Regions from separate parts of the Solibacillus silvestris genome, predicted to be linked through region 2. Evidence: predicted binding sites of a transcription regulator. Region 2 holds the regulator's gene; each other region holds the start of a gene.

Region 1 (2,279 bases), on a different contig from region 2:
CTTCCACATTATAACGATTCGGTAGATGAAAAACGGATTTACAATATATTAGAAAAATTTAAACTATTTTTCGTATGAATAGCTTAGTTCATCATTCGACTGGTCGACGTCAACGATTAAATCATGGTCATTAAAAAACCATTCATCTGATTTCTCTATAAAAAAATGAACATCTTCTATAACGGCTTCAATGCCGATTTCATGCGGCTGTTCACGTGTCATCCCTAACGAAAAACCTTCATGAAAAGGAGAGGAGCCCCCATATCTTGCGTAGAAGCGAATATAATCGCCATTTTCGACTTCCATTTCTCCTTTAAACCAATTGATCGCTTTTTCTGATAGTTTAATTTCCATACAATTCACCTCTATTGTCATTATGCAGCAAAAGAAAGAAACTTACAAAAACCGCGTTCAAAATTTAAATACAACAAAAAATGCGCTGAAAGCATATACTTTCAGCGCACAGTTTAAAAACCTTTAATTTTTGGCTCAGTCCCATTTTTTATACGTTTAATATTTTCGCGGTGACGGTAAAAAATAAATCCTGCCAAAAACGCAATTAAAATAAAGAGCGCATATTCACCTGTCACAATCCAATATACCGTCACATAGATTAATGCGGCTGTTGCAGCAATCATCGATGTCAAGCTCACCATTTTCGTCGTTTTAAGCGAAATTAGGAAAACAGCGAGCAACACTAAAAACAGCGGTAAATTATAGCCTAAAATAACGCCGGCGCTTGTCGCTACAGCTTTGCCGCCGCGGAACTTCGCAAAAACCGGGAATATATGCCCCGCTACGGCGATAATGCCGAGGATAAGCGGATGGACCGTACTATCGCTGAAAATAGCTAGCAGCGGCAATAATACTGCGGCTGTTCCTTTAAAAATATCAATCAACAGTACGGCAATCCCAGGTTTCTTCCCTAAAACGCGAAACGTATTCGTTGTTCCCAAATTCCCGCTGCCATGCTTTCGAATATCTGTTTTATAAAAAATTTTGCCAATCCACAAAGCAGATGGGATAGAGCCGATTAAATAAGCACAAATAATAATTAATGCATTGATCAAGAAGTTGTGCTCCTTTCAAATATCAGGATTGTTAGTTGGTACTAATAGTATGTAATGAATATTTTACAATGTTTTTTAATAGAAGGAAAGAGGTATTATTTTTTCGTTAAATTTTAAAGAAATACAGGAAAAAAGTTACATTTCATGTCAAGCTACTAAAGGATATGCTTTTAAACGTTCAATTTTGATGATACAATTAGTCTTTGCAAAGCCTAAAAAGGTACGTTCAAACATTGACATCATGCATATTTGACAGTACGATTAGGTAGTAAACAGAACGTTTGTTTGTATTTTTGGAGGGGATTACATTTGGTAAAAAGCCAAACAGGTATTTCTTATAATGAAGATGCCATTCAAGTATTAGAAGGTTTAGAAGCCGTACGTAAAAGACCAGGGATGTATATTGGTTCTACAGATAGCCGAGGTCTTCACCACTTAGTATATGAAATCGTAGACAATGCAGTGGATGAAGCGCTTGCTGGATTTGGTAATCATATCATCGTGAAAATTCATGAAGATAATAGCATTAGCGTGCGGGATCATGGTCGCGGTATGCCAACAGGTATGCATAAAATGGGCAAGCCAACTCCAGAAATCATTTTCACCGTACTTCATGCAGGGGGTAAATTTGGACAAGGCGGCTACAAGACGAGCGGTGGTTTACATGGTGTTGGCTCATCTGTTGTAAACGCTTTATCGACATTTTTGGAAGTGACGATTTATCGTGAAGATCAAATTTATCGCCAGCGCTTTGAGCAAGGCGGCAAACCCGTCACATCTCTTGATATTATCGGGAAAACAAAGGAAACAGGCACATTGGTGCATTTCTTGCCCGATCCAACCATTTTTTCAGTAGTAAAATACAATTATGATACATTGGCTGAGCGCTTGAGAGAATCGGCGTTTTTATTGAAAGGCTTAAAGATTGAACTTATCGACGAGCGCGGGGAAAGTCAGCACGAACTTTTCCATTATGAAAGCGGTATTGAAGCATTCGTAGCATATTTAAATGAAGAAAAAGATGTATTACATCCGGTTAAATATGTAGAAGGTATAATTCAAGAAATTGAAGTGGAGTTCGCCCTGCAATTTAACGACGGCTATTCCGAAACGATTTTGTCGTTCGTTAACAATGTCCGTACCCGTGATGGCGGTACGCACGAAACTGGTGCTAAAACAGCTTTGACACGTGTATTTAATGAATACGCC
Region 2 (2,279 bases):
AACCGTATAACAGCGTAAGGATTGCACTTGAGCAATCCTTTTTTTACGGATAATTTCGCTGGTCATTTACCGAGGTGCAATAGTATAATTTGAATTATTTGAATTATCTATAAAAGATAAGGGGCAGGTAAAATGAAACCAATCATTGGGTTGACGATGTACGACTTTGATAAAAAACTGGATATTAATAATGCCTATTTAACGTCAATTGAACAGGCAGGGGGTATCCCGGTATGCATACCGAATGCGACAAAAGAAAATGCGGAAGCTTTATTAAACATTATAGACGGGCTTGTATTAATTGGCGGTGCCGATATTGATCCACTATTATTTGGGGAAGAGCCGCATCGCCATATAGGAAGTGTTGTCCGAAAGCGCGATGATAGCGATATTTTGCTAATGAACGAGGCATACAATAGACAAATGCCCATTTTAGGTATTTGCCGAGGCCAGCAAATTATGAATGTTGCGCTTGGCGGAACGATTATACAGGATATTCCGTCACAGATGGAAAATGCTTTATTACATAAGCAATCTTCCAAGCGAGCAGAATTGGCCCACACTGTTGAAGTGGCAACACCAAAATTTAAAACTATTTTTGGGGAAGATTCGTTTCGCGTGAACACATTTCACCACCAATCTGTTGGACAGTTGGGGAAAGGGTTGGTTGTATCGGCAATTGCGAAAGATGGCATTATTGAAGGGATTGAGCATGAATCGCACCCGTACTGTGTTGCAGTGCAGTGGCATCCAGAGGAATTGGCCCCTCATGGAAATATTCATGCACAACGTTTATTTGAAAGCTTTATAAATGCGTGCAAAAAGTAAGGAACGGAATGGCTCAGTCGATAGCGGCTGAGTTTTTTGGCAATATAAAAAAACTTGCCGATTCAACTAGAATGGCAAGCTTACAATTAATGAATATTTCGATAGAGACCTACAACTTTGCCTAAAATGGATACTTTATTGACGATAATTGGCTCCATTGAACTGTTTTCCGGCTGTAAACGAAAATATGTCTTTTCTTTGTAGAAGCGTTTTACCGTCGCTTCATCTTCCTCCGTCATTGCAACGACTATTTCGCCATTGCTTGCTGTAGAAGTTTTCTTCACGATGACATAATCCCCATTTAGAATGCCTGCTTCAATCATCGATTCTCCCATAATTTCAAGCATGAATAAATCTTCTTCCGGAGAGCCATATGCATCTGGCAACGGGAAATATTCCTGGATGTCTTCAATTGCCGAAATAGGTAGACCGGCTGTTACTTTGCCGATTAATGGCACATGGATAACCCCTTGTTTAGCGATTGACATATCTTCCTGATCTAATATTTCAATGGCGCGCGGCTTCGTAGGGTCGCGACGAATAAGCCCTTTACTTTCTAAACGAGCAAGATGCCCATGGACCGTTGAACTAGAAGCTAAACCTACCGCCTCTCCAATTTCACGAACTGATGGCGGATAGCCTTTTGTACGAACTTCCTCTTTTATAAAAGTTAGAATGGCTTGTTGTCGCTTTGAAATTTTCTGTGTCAACTTACTCACCTCTTTATCATGCTATTTTTCTTAATGTAAGTATAGCAGTATGCGAACATGAAAGCAAACATAAGTTCGAAAAAGCAGTTGACAAAAACATACGTTCGTAATATTATGGGAACAAATATTCCGAACATACATTCTAAAAAAGGGGTTTTCTTATGAAGAAGTTGAGATTAAACAGCTTTACATCAATGCTGCTTGCATTTTCCATTTTATTATTTGCCATTATCATCGTTAAAGACGATAAAATTGAATTATACGAACACGTAACAATTGAGCATGGCGATACTTTATGGTCGTTAGCGGAACAATATCGTGGTAAAATGGCAAAGCATGATTGGATAAGTGAAGTTAAGAAGGAAAATGGCTTGCTGGATGAAAAGGTTGTTTTCGGTCAAGTATTGGTCGTACCTGTGGAAAAAGACGCACAATACATCGTCAAACTGAACGAATCATCAGACATGCAATCATCGGTTAAAGTAGTGAGAGAAAATAATGACAGAAACTAAAGCAGTTATTTATTGTCGTGTCAGCACTGAAAAGGACACGCAAGAAACATCATTAATACGTCAGCAAGAGGAGCTGACAAACTATGCTAAAACATTCGGCTATAAAGATGCTCAAATCTTCTCGGATCAGCATAGCGGCTATGACGTAGACCGTGCCGGTTTGCTCGATATGCTCGATTATATGAAAGAGTTTGGCATTAAAGCATTATTTGTGCAGGATGAAACGCGT
Region 3 (2,279 bases), on a different contig from region 2:
GGTCATTATTGTATGAATACCAAGAGCCGCTCTTTTGGATGATATCCAAATCTGCACCGATATCAACGATTTCCCCTTCTTTGGAAATGCCTTCACCGTACATAATATCCACTTCCGCTGTACGGAATGGCGGTGCTACTTTATTTTTTACAACTTTAATTTTTGTTTTATTCCCTACAATATCCGTGCCTTGCTTAATCGCTTCACCTTTACGAACTTCCAAACGAATCGATGAATAGAATTTTAAAGCACGTCCACCTGTTGTTGTTTCCGGGTTACCGAACATAACCCCGATTTTTTCACGCACTTGGTTAATGAAGATTGCCAACGTATTTGATTTATTAATTACACCCGAAAGCTTGCGCAATGCTTGTGACATTAAACGCGCTTGAAGACCCATATGAGAATCGCCCATCTCGCCTTCGATTTCTGCTTTTGGAACTAATGCAGCCACTGAGTCGATTACAATAATATCAATCGCACCTGAGCGCACTAATGCTTCTGCGATTTCAAGGGCTTGCTCGCCCGTGTCTGGCTGTGATAATAATAATTCATCAATGTTAACGCCTAATTTTTGCGCATATACTGGGTCCAATGCGTGCTCTGCATCGATAAACGCCGCCGTACCGCCGTTCGCCTGGATTTCTGCAATGGCATGCAATGTAACCGTTGTTTTACCGGAAGACTCTGGTCCGTATACTTCCACAATACGTCCGCGCGGGTAACCGCCAATACCTAATGCTGCATCAATTGCGATGGAACCTGATGAAGATGTCTCCATTTTACGATCAGAATTTTCGCCCAGCTTCATAACGGAACCTTTGCCGAATTGTTTTTCTATTTGTTTTAACGCCATATCTAACGCTGCTTTACGATCACTCAAACTATTTCCTCCTTAGAAAAAAGCCTTATTTGTTTTATGTCTCTATTATACTTGCTAATGAGATAACATTCAAGAAAAAAGCGAACATATTTTCGCTTTTTCTTGAAAACTTTCTAAAAGACCTCTATTTAGCGTTTAAATCGTCTATTCTCCTTTATATTGAAAACTAAATCAACTTTTTAAAACCAAGTTTCGTCAATTCCCGCATCAAATAGCTGAATGTAAATTTTACAGCTCGGATTCTATTTGAATTTCTGGACCCTGATAGCTGCAGACGGTATGTTATTGGGTCATTTTCCCCGATGCTGATTCCTACCCAAACCGCCCCTGCCGGCTGCCCATCATGACTGCTTGGCCCTGCAGCACCCGTTAAACCAACCCCAATATTTGTATGGAATTTTTCACGCACTTTCAATGCCATTTCAGCTGCACATTCACTGCTCACAATGCCATATTTCTCGATAAGGCCAGCTTCGATATTAAGCTGTTCTATTTTCGTTTCCTTCGTATATGTTACAACTCCCCCCATTAATGCAGAAGCTACACCCGGGATTTCCGCTAATTCAGATTGGAATAGTCCCGCTGTCAAACTTTCCGCGGCAGAAATCGTTAAATTGTTTTCTAAAAGCATTTCCACAAGCTTTGATGCTAATGAATCATTATTTACACCGTAATAATATTCTCCTACAATATCTAAAATTTCGCGTTTCTTTAATTCGATTAAACGAAATGCTTGCTGCTCATTTTGCGCTTTCGCCGTGATCCGCAGTGTCACTTCCCCGTCTGATGCAAGCGGCGCGACAGTCGGATTTGTTTGACCGTCCAGAATTTCCTGTACGCGTACTTCTAGCTCGGCTTCCCCAATGCCATAAAAACGCAATACATGCGATAAAATGACGCCGCCATCATGCAAAAGCGCCGCGAGTTTCGGCTTCGTTTCATACTGGAACATTGGCTCCAACTCTTTTGGAGGCCCTGGCAGTAAAATATAAATATGCCCATCCTGATTTAAAAACATGCCCGGTGCCATTCCGTGCTGGTTCATCAATACGTCGCACCCTTCTAATACCAATGCTTGCTTGCGATTATTTTCCGTCATAAAACGTTTTTGCTTGGAAAAAAACTGTTCGATTGCATAGAGCGCAGTATTGTCCATAACTAAATTACGCTGCAAATGCTTGGCAATCGTTTCCTTCGTTAAATCATCCTTTGTCGGTCCTAAGCCACCTGAGATAATGATAATGTCCGCGCGCTGTTCCGCAATTTTAATCGCATTTAAAAGCCGTGCTTCGTTATCCCCTACAACCGTATGGTAATAAACATTGATGCCTAGCTCCGATAGCTGGCTTGAAATGAATTTCGCATTCGTATTTGCAATCTGTCCTAATAGCAGCTC

Evidence for each region. The regulator LexA, encoded in region 2, represses DNA repair genes until DNA is damaged. The targets are predictions, from matches to a motif close to CGAACATATGTTCG.
Region 1: a site for LexA is predicted at 1,345-1,358, ahead of parE (DNA topoisomerase IV subunit B). Genes of this name have one in related genera too.
Region 3: a site for LexA is predicted at 965-978, ahead of recA (recombinase RecA). Genes of this name have one in related genera too.

What each region holds. Positions count from the first base shown of each region.
Region 1 covers NZ_JBQCJW010000047.1:7,857-10,135, forward strand. Annotated here, with positions in the region: gene ACTHOQ_RS17765 (HesB/YadR/YfhF family protein) at 64-354, opposite strand; gene plsY (glycerol-3-phosphate 1-O-acyltransferase PlsY) at 468-1,070, opposite strand; gene parE (DNA topoisomerase IV subunit B) at 1,380-2,279, shown strand, end outside.
Region 2 covers NZ_JBQCJW010000003.1:7,791-10,069, reverse strand. Annotated here, with positions in the region: gene ACTHOQ_RS02420 (5' nucleotidase, NT5C type) at 1-10, shown strand, start outside; gene ACTHOQ_RS02415 (gamma-glutamyl-gamma-aminobutyrate hydrolase family protein) at 133-828, shown strand; gene lexA (transcriptional repressor LexA) at 915-1,538, opposite strand; gene yneA (cell division suppressor protein YneA) at 1,700-2,050, shown strand; gene ACTHOQ_RS02400 (YneB family resolvase-like protein) at 2,037-2,279, shown strand, end outside.
Region 3 covers NZ_JBQCJW010000038.1:3,500-5,778, forward strand. Annotated here, with positions in the region: gene recA (recombinase RecA) at 1-883, opposite strand, end outside; gene ACTHOQ_RS16570 (competence/damage-inducible protein A) at 1,050-2,279, opposite strand, start outside.